2 regions of the Streptomyces sp. NPDC056486 genome follow, and region 2 is predicted to be linked to the other one. Evidence: riboswitches for the same ligand, from Rfam matches in the RefSeq annotation. Region 2 holds a riboswitch; the other holds the start of a gene.

Region 1 (4,411 bases), on a different contig from region 2:
TCGTCCTGAAGATCGTCAGGCGATTCCTCGACACAGGCGTGTCCCTGCAGAACATCCGGACCACGGTCCAGCATCTGAGCGACCGCGGTTTCGAGGACCTGGAGCGGATGACGCTCATGAGCGACGGCGCGACGGTCTACGAGTGCACGTCGCCCGAGGAGGTCCACGATCTGCTCCAGGGCGGCCAGGGCGTCTTCGGGATCGCCGTGGGTGTCGTGTGGCGGGATGTGGAAGCGGCGCTCTCGCAGCTGCACGGCGAGCGGATCGACACCGGGGAGACGCTGCTGCGGCAGAACCCCGCCGATGAGCTCGCGAGGCGGCGCAACAGGGCCGTGTGAGGCGGCCGTGAGCGCCGCGGCCGGGTTCGGACGTGGATTCGGATGCCAGGCGGTGTTTTCGGGGTGTTGTCAGTGGCGTAGGGCAGCATCAGGGGTGTGAGAACCGCGCCCACGATTCTGCATCTCGACATGGATGCCTTCTACGCGTCTGCCGAGCAGGCCGCGAAGCCGAGTCTGCGCGGGAAAGCCGTGGTGGTGGGCGGGCTCGGACCACGCGGTGTGGTGGCCACCGCCTCGTACGAAGCGCGCAAGTTCGGTGTTCACTCGGCGATGCCCATGGGGCAGGCGCGGCGTCTTGCGCCCAATGCCGCCTATCTGGTGCCGCGCTTCGGCCTCTACCGCGGGATCAGCGAGCAGGTGATGGCGCTCCTTCGGGAGCTGTCGCCGCTGGTGGAGCCGCTCAGCCTGGATGAGGCGTTCGTCGACCTGGAGGCGGGCGGCGTGGCCGACGACCAGGCATCGGCGCTGGTTGTGGGCGAGCGGCTGCGCGCGGACATCAAGGCGGTGACCGGGCTCGCGGGCTCGGTCGGGCTCGCCGCGTCCAAGATGCTGGCGAAGATCGCCTCGGAGGAGGCCAAGCCGGACGGCCTGCGCCTGATAGTGCCGGGGACCGAGCGGGAGCTGCTCGCGCCGATGTCGGTGCGGACCCTGCCCGGCGTCGGTCCTGCCACCGGGGACCACCTGCGGCGGGGCGGGATCACGACGGTGGGGGAGATCGCCGAGGCGGGCGAGGACGAGCTCGTACGGCTTCTTGGGAAGTCGCACGGGAGCGCCCTGTACGCGATGGCGCTCGCGCGGGACGAGCGGCCTGTGGTGGCGGAGCGGGAATCCAAGTCGGTCAGCGTCGAGGACACGTACGACGTGGACATCCATGACCGGGTACGGGTCAGGGGTGAGGTGGCGCGGCTCGCCGACCGGTGTGTGGAGCGGCTGCGGGCGGCAGGGCACTCGGGGCGGACCATCGTCCTGAAGGTGCGGCGGTTCGACTTCTCGACGCTGACGCGCTCCGAGACGCTGCGCGGGCCGACGGACGACCCCGGGGTGGTGCGGGAGGCCGCCGCGCGGCTCCTCGAGGCCGTGGACACCACCGGAGGCGTGCGGCTTCTCGGGGTGGGGGTCACGGGGCTTGCCGACTACACGCAGGAGGACCTCTTCGCGCAGGCGCAGGCGGCTGAGGCCCTGGAGGCTGAGGCGGCCGAGGCCCTGGAGGCGGAGGGGAAGCCGGCCGGGGAGACTGTGGCCCAGGCCGTGGGCGATGCGGTGGAGGTGCCGGTGGTTTCGGCGGTTTCGGTCGTGCCGGTCGTTGCGACCGAGCGGCGCTGGGCTGCCGGGCACGATGTGCGGCATGCGGAGTTCGGGCACGGGTGGGTGCAGGGGAGTGGCCTGGGGCGGGTGACGGTCCGTTTCGAGACGCCGGAATCGTCGGTGCCGGGGCGGGTGCGGACGTTCAGGACGGATGATCCGGAGCTTGAGCCCGCGGAGCCGTTGCCGTTGGTGGCTGCCTCTGAAGAGCCGGAGCCGCAATGATGCCGGTACCTGCGAGTCGTCGGGATGACCGGCGAGGGTCAGGGCGCTTCCTGGCCCGCGATGTGGCCGAAGTCCTGGTCCGGTGGTGGCGGGGCCTGCGGGGGCGTGATGTCCAGGCCGTAGTGGTGGTAGAGCTGCAGTTCCTGTTCGGGGGAGAGGTGGCGGCCCACGCCGAAATCGGGGGCGTCCTTGATCAGGGAGCGCTCGAAGGGGATGCGCAGGGTGCCGTCGCTCGTGAGCTCGCTGGGCTCCAGGGGTACGAACGCGTCCCGGCTGAAAAGCCCCGTGCGTATGGCCGCCCACTCCGGGGCGCCGGTGGCGTCGTCGAGATAGACCTCGTCGATCGTGCCGATCTTGGCCCCGTTCCGGTCGAACGCCTTCCGGCCGATCAGGTTGCGCGGATCGATATCGGTCTGCACGGGCCCTCCAACTGGTCGAGGCTTGTCGAAGTGGGGCACAACTCATCCTTGTTCGTTCGTAATCACTACGAAAGAGCACTTCGGGGCAGGCGGCCACTCGAGGGATCGGCCGCAGTCCTCGCTGGTAGGCTGGCGCATGGCTGCTGACCCCGTGCGGGAGAGCTCTCCGGTGGAGACACCGGAGGCGCCGAAGGAGCAACTCCTCCCCGGAATCTCTCAGGCCCCTGTACCGCACGGACGAGGTCACTCTGGAAAGTAGGGCGGGCGTCGGGCGGGCACGTTCGAAACCCTTCCTCACCGACGGTGAAAGCCGGGACGGCTCCTCTTGAGGGGCGTGGACCGGTGAAACTCTCAGGTTGAGATGACAGAGGGGGAGGCCGTCCGGGTACCCGTGCCGTGGTGCCCCTCGCAGGTCGCGTCAGACCAGGAGGCCTCCGCAATGACCGCCACCCCTCGCATCCCGCTTTCGCAACTCGAGCAGGGCATCCCCTTCGAGCAGCGGCACATCGGTCCCGATGTCGAAGCACGGGCCAAGATGCTCGCGCAGGTCGGATACGGCTCGCTCGACGAGCTGACCGCCGCCGCCGTGCCGGATGTCATCAAGAACGCCGAGGCGCTGAACCTGCCCGGGGCGCGCACCGAGGCCGAGGTCCTGGCCGAGCTGCGCTCCCTCGCGGACCGCAACCAGGTTCTCGACTCGATGATCGGCCTCGGGTACTACGGGACCTTCACTCCGCCGGTGATTCTGCGGAACGTCATGGAGAACCCGGCGTGGTACACCGCGTACACGCCGTACCAGCCGGAGATCTCCCAGGGACGCCTCGAGGCCCTGCTCAACTTCCAGACCGTCGTCGCCGAGCTGACCGGGCTGCCCACCTCCGGTGCCTCGCTGCTCGACGAGGGGACCGCCGCCGCCGAGGCCATGGCCCTGTCGCGGCGCGTGGGCAAGGTCAAGAACGGTGTCTTCCTCGTCGACGCCGACGCGCTGCCGCAGACCATCGCCGTCATCCAGACCCGGGCCGAGCCGACCGGTGTCGAGGTCGTCGTCGCCGATCTGAGCGAGGGCATCCCGGCCGAGGTCGCCGAGCGCGGTGTCGTCGGCGTACTGATCCAGTACCCGGGCGCCTCCGGTGCCGTACGCGACATAAAGCCCCTCATCGAGCAGGCGCACGAGATCGGTGCCATCGTCTCCGTGGCCGCCGACCTCCTTGCCCTGACGCTGCTCACCTCGCCCGGTGAGCTCGGCGCCGACATCGCCGTCGGCACCACACAGCGCTTCGGTGTACCGATGGGCTTCGGCGGCCCGCACGCCGGCTACATGGCGGTGCGCGAGAAGTTCGCGCGCAGCCTGCCGGGGCGGCTCGTCGGAGTCTCCGTCGACGCGGACGGCAACAAGGCCTACCGGCTCGCGCTGCAGACCCGTGAGCAGCACATCCGCCGCGAGAAGGCCACCAGCAACATCTGTACCGCTCAGGTGCTGCTCGCCGTGATGGCCGGAATGTACGCCGTCTACCACGGGCCCGATGGCCTCAAGTCCATCGCGCGCCGTACCCACCGCTACGCGACCGTGCTCGCGGCCGGGCTCACCGCGGGCGGCGTCGAGGTCGTGCACGGCGCGTACTTCGACACCCTGACCGTGCGGGTGCCCGGCAGGGCCGATGAGCTCGTCGCCGCGGCCCGCGAGGGTGGCGTCAACATCCACCAGATCGACTCCGACCACGTCTCCCTGGCCTGTGACGAGACCACCACGCGCAAGCAACTCACCGCGATCTGGACGGCGTTCAAGGTCGAGGCGGACGTCGAGGCGCTCGACGCGGAGACCGAGGACACGCTCCCGGCCGGTCTGCTGCGCGAGGACGAGTACCTCACGCATCCCGTCTTCCACCAGTACCGCTCCGAGACCGCCATGCTGCGTTACCTGCGCAAGCTGGCCGACCGCGACTACGCGCTCGACCGCGGCATGATCCCGCTGGGCTCCTGCACCATGAAGCTCAACGCGACCACGGAGATGGAGCCGGTCACCTGGCCCGAGTTCGGGCAGCTGCACCCCTTCGCGCCCGCCCAGCAGGCGCAGGGCTATCTGACGCTCATCCGTGAGCTGGAGGAGCGGCTCGCCGAGGTCACCGG
Region 2 (4,411 bases):
GTGACCATCGGGGGGCGCGGGTCGTTCGGGACCGCGTTGCGGTTGACCGTGATGCCGACCTCGTGGAGACGGTCCTCGGCCTGCTGGCCGTCGAGCTCGGAGTTGCGCAGGTCCACCAGGACCAGGTGCACGTCCGTGCCGCCGGACAGGACGTCGACACCGACGGCCTTCGCGTCGTCCTGCACCAGGCGCTCGGCCAGGATGCGGGCGCCGTCCAGGGTGCGCTGCTGGCGCTCCTTGAACTCCTCGGTGGCCGCGACCTTGAAGGAGACGGCCTTGGCCGCGATCACGTGCTCCAGGGGGCCGCCCTGGAAGCCGGGGAAGACCGCGGAGTTCAGCTTCTTCGCGAACTCCTTGCTGCGGGCCAGGATGATGCCGCCGCGCGGGCCGCCGAGCGTCTTGTGCGTGGTGGAGGTGACCACGTCCGCGAACGGCACCGGGTTGGGGTGAAGCCCTGCGGCGACGAGCCCGGCGAAGTGCGCCATGTCGACCCACAGGTACGCGCCGACCTCGTCGGCGATCCGGCGGAACTCGGCGAAGTCCAGCTGACGCGGGTAGGCGGACCAGCCCGCGATGATCACCTTGGGGCTGCTCTCCTTGGCCAGGCGCTCGACCTCGGCCATGTCGATCAGACCGGCCTCGTCGACGTGGTACGGGACCACGTTGAACTGCTTGCCCGAGAAGTTGAGGCGCATGCCGTGCGTGAGGTGGCCGCCGTGCGCCAGGTCGAGGCCGAGGATCGTGTCGCCGGGCTTGGCGATCGCGAAGAGGGCGGCCTGGTTGGCGGAGGCGCCGGAGTGCGGCTGGACGTTGGCGTACTCGGCGCCGAACAGGTCCTTGAGCCGGTCGATCGCGATCTGCTCGGCGACGTCGACGTGCTCGCAGCCGCCGTAGTAGCGGCGGCCGGGGTAGCCCTCGGCGTACTTGTTGGTGAGGACCGTGCCCTGGGCCTCCATGACGGCGACGGGAGCGAAGTTCTCCGAGGCGATCATTTCCAGGGTGGACTGCTGACGGTGGAGCTCGGCGTCGACGGCGGCGGCGACGTCCGGGTCCAGCTCGTGGAGAGGGGTGTTGAGAAGCGACATCAGGTGGTCCCTAAGGGTCTTTAGTTGCCTGCGAGCTCGGTGTATTCGGCCGCGGAGAGCAGGTCCTGAGGCTCATCCGAGATCCGTACCTTGAACAGCCAGCCGCCCTCGAAGGGAGCGGAGTTCACCAGCGACGGGTCGTCCACGACGTCCTGGTTCGCCTCGGTGACCTCACCGGTCACGGGGGAGTACAGGTCGCTGACGGACTTCGTCGACTCGAGCTCGCCGCAGGTCTCGCCCGCGGTCACGGTCTCGCCGACCGCAGGGAGCTGGGCGTAGACGACGTCACCGAGCGCGTTGGCCGCGAACTCCGTGATGCCGATCGTCGCCACACCGTCCTCGGTGGCCGAAAGCCACTCGTGCTCCTTGCTGTAACGCAGCTGCTGGGGGTTGCTCATGACCTGAATTCTCCTGTACGCGGGTGGGTGCTGCGGAACGGGAATGATGTGCGTGGGGTCACTTCCGGCTTACCACAGAGACGGAAGTGTCACTTCTGGCGCTTGTAGAACGGCAGAGCCACGACCTCGTACGGCTCGTGCGTGCCCCGGATGTCCACGCCGATCCCCGATGAAGACGCGGTGCCCGGGGCCGCGTGCGCCACGTCCACGTACGCGATGGCGATCGGCTTGCCGAGCGTCGGGGACGGCGCCCCGGAGGTGACCTCGCCGATGACCTTGCCGTCGGCGACCACGGCGAAGCCCGCGCGCGGTACGCGGCGGCCCTCGGCGATCAGGCCCACCAGCTTGCGCGGGGGAGCGGTCTCGGCGCGCTCGGCGGCGGCCGCGAGCGCCGCGCGCCCCACGAAGGTGTCGGACTGCGAGGTCTTCTCGAACTTCACGACCCGGCCGAGGCCCGCGTCGAAGGGCGTGAGGTCCGCGGTCAGCTCGTGCCCGTACAGCGGCATGCCCGCCTCCAGGCGGAGCGTGTCGCGGCAGGAGAGCCCCGCCGGGACGAGGCCGACGTGCTCGCCCGCCTCCATGAGCGCGTTCCAGAGCTTCTCGGCGTCGCCGGGCGACACGAAGAGCTCGAAGCCGTCCTCGCCGGTGTAGCCCGTGCGGGCGATGAGCGCGGACACTCCCGCGACCGTGCCCGGCAGGCCCGCGTAGTACTTCAGGCCGTCCAGGTCGGCATCCGTGAGTGACTTCAGGATGCCGGGGGACTCGGGACCCTGGACGGCGAGCAGCGCGTACGCGTCGCGGTCGTCACGGACCTCGGCGTCGAAGCCGTCGGCGCGGGCGGTGAGCGCGTCGAGCACGGTCTGCGCGTTCGACGCGTTGGCGACGACCATGTACTCGGGCGCCTCGGCCGCACCGAGGCGGTAGACGATCAGGTCGTCCAGGATCCCGCCGTCCTCGGCACAGATCATCGTGTAGCGGGCGCGGCCGACACCGATGGAGCCGATGTTGCCGACGAGCGCGAAGTTCAGGAAGTCCACGGCCTCGGGGCCTGTGACCGTGATCTCGCCCATGTGGGAGAGGTCGAAGAGACCGGCCTTGGTGCGGACGGCGATGTGCTCGTCGCGCTCGCTGGCGTACCGGAGCGGCATGTCCCAGCCCGCGAAGTCGGTCATGGTCGCGCCGAGCGCGCGATGCACGGCATCGAGGGCAGTCAGACGGGGGGCGGTACTCATACGGGGAACTCCCAGGGCATGACGGGCGAGGTCGATCCTCCCCATCTGTCATCGGAACCTGAGAGGTTCACCACGACCCGTCCGTATACGTCATACGTCTGTATCAGGGGGTCATGACTTGCACCTTGGGTGGAGCCGCCGAGGCGACCCGCTTTTCAGATGTGCCTCGCCCGCGCGGTACGGGGCCTGAGAGATTCAAGGGAGGGACTTGCTCCTTCGGCGCCCCGGTGCGTCGTACGACGGTGACCGGGAACTCTCCCGCGCGGATTCAAGCGGCCTGTATGGAGTTTGCGGGCACATCATTGCACGCGCCCGCGTCACAGGGCAGTCCCGGTGGAGTAATGCTGTTGTGCCGCATTACCTTCTCTTTACACTTGCCGGGGAAGCTGCGGTAAGCAGTTACGTGACCGCTTAGGGGAGGCCGATCACGGTGCGCAAGGCCAGTGTCTACGCGACCAACACGGGGGTGGCCCTGCCCAAACAGGCCGCCGCCCCCACCAGGGAGAGCTGCGGCGCCCTGCCTGCGGTCGTCGTCCGCGACCTGAGGCAGCGGACCGGCCACAGCCCGCACCGCCTCACGTTCGGCGCGGGCGATCTGATCGTCGTCTCCGGACTGCCGGGCAGCGGCAAGTCCACCCTGATGCGCAGGGCCGTCGCGGGCCCGCGCATCGACTCGCAGGACACCCGCGACCGCTGGGCCCTGCGCATGCCGGCCCTGCTGCCGTACGCCGTCTACCGCCCCCTGGTCCGCCTCGCGCACTATGCGGGGCTGCGAGCGGCCCTGCGGTCGGGCGAGGGGATCGTGGTGCACGACTGCGGCACCCAGACATGGGTGCGCCGCTGGCTGGCCCGCGAGGCGGCGCGGCGCGGCACGACGCTGCACCTGCTGCTGCTCGACGTGCCGCCGGACACCGCCATAGAGGGGCAGCTCTCGCGCGGGCGCGGCGTGTCGCGGTACGCCTTCGCGCGGCACCGCAGGACCGTCGGCAGCCTGGTCGGCGCCGCCGAGCGGGGCGATCTGCCGCGCGGCTGCGGCTCCGCGATCCTGCTCGACCGGACAGCCGCGAGCGTTCTGCGCGGGATCGGCTTCGGGGGCTGAGCCGCCCGCCGCGTTAGGGTCGTGCCGCAGGCAGAGCGGGACAGGGCAGGGGTTGGGCAGATGGATATTCCGGCGCAGGCGCACGCACATCCGTACGGAGGATGGCCGGGCAACGAACTCGAAGAGGTGCTCGCGGCATCGCTCGGCATGCCCGGGGCGCCTCAGGCGTCCGCGGGGGCCCGCATCGTCGAGGTGCTCGGCCGCAGCCACGTCTGGGTCCCGCTGCCGAGCGGCGGCGGTCCTGACAGCGGCACCCTCGACCTGCCCACGCTGGAGATCGAGGGCCAGGCCTTCGTCCCCGTCTTCAGCTCCGAGCAGCAGTTCCAGCAGGTCACCGGCGGCCGGATGGGCTGCACCGTGGCGCCCGCCGTGGAGTTCGCGCGCGGCCTTCCCCCGCAGCTGGGCATCGCGGTCAACCCGGACGGCACGGTCGGGGTCCCGCTGCCGCCGCCCGCCGTCGCCGAACTCTGCCGGGCCGGACGCACCCCGCTCGACGGCCCCGCGACCGGCGGCCGCGTACGGCTCTTCGAACCGGACTGGCAGCAGGACCCGGTGGACTTCCTGTCCGCCGCCGCCCGCGAGTTCGAGGCCACCGGC

Evidence for each region. A riboswitch is a leader RNA that binds a small molecule or an ion and turns the genes downstream of it on or off. The one in region 2 is predicted to bind glycine.
Region 1: linked by a shared signal. The riboswitch ahead of gcvP (aminomethyl-transferring glycine dehydrogenase) and the one ahead of gcvT (glycine cleavage system aminomethyltransferase GcvT) in region 2 are both predicted to bind glycine.

The regions. Positions count from the first base shown of each region.
Region 1 is NZ_JBHTSF010000157.1:8,391-12,801, forward strand. Features, by position in the region: gene ACFQ7F_RS37745 (MerR family transcriptional regulator) at 1-338, shown strand, start outside; gene ACFQ7F_RS37750 (DNA polymerase IV) at 435-1,865, shown strand; gene ACFQ7F_RS37755 (PRC-barrel domain-containing protein) at 1,904-2,284, opposite strand; glycine riboswitch at 2,429-2,526, shown strand; gene gcvP (aminomethyl-transferring glycine dehydrogenase) at 2,724-4,411, shown strand, end outside.
Region 2 is NZ_JBHTSF010000232.1:4,643-9,053, reverse strand. Features, by position in the region: gene glyA (serine hydroxymethyltransferase) at 1-1,085, opposite strand, end outside; gene gcvH (glycine cleavage system protein GcvH) at 1,106-1,483, opposite strand; gene gcvT (glycine cleavage system aminomethyltransferase GcvT) at 1,573-2,715, opposite strand; glycine riboswitch at 2,881-2,986, opposite strand; gene ACFQ7F_RS42955 (AAA family ATPase) at 3,140-3,814, shown strand; gene ACFQ7F_RS42950 (enhanced serine sensitivity protein SseB) at 3,875-4,411, shown strand, end outside.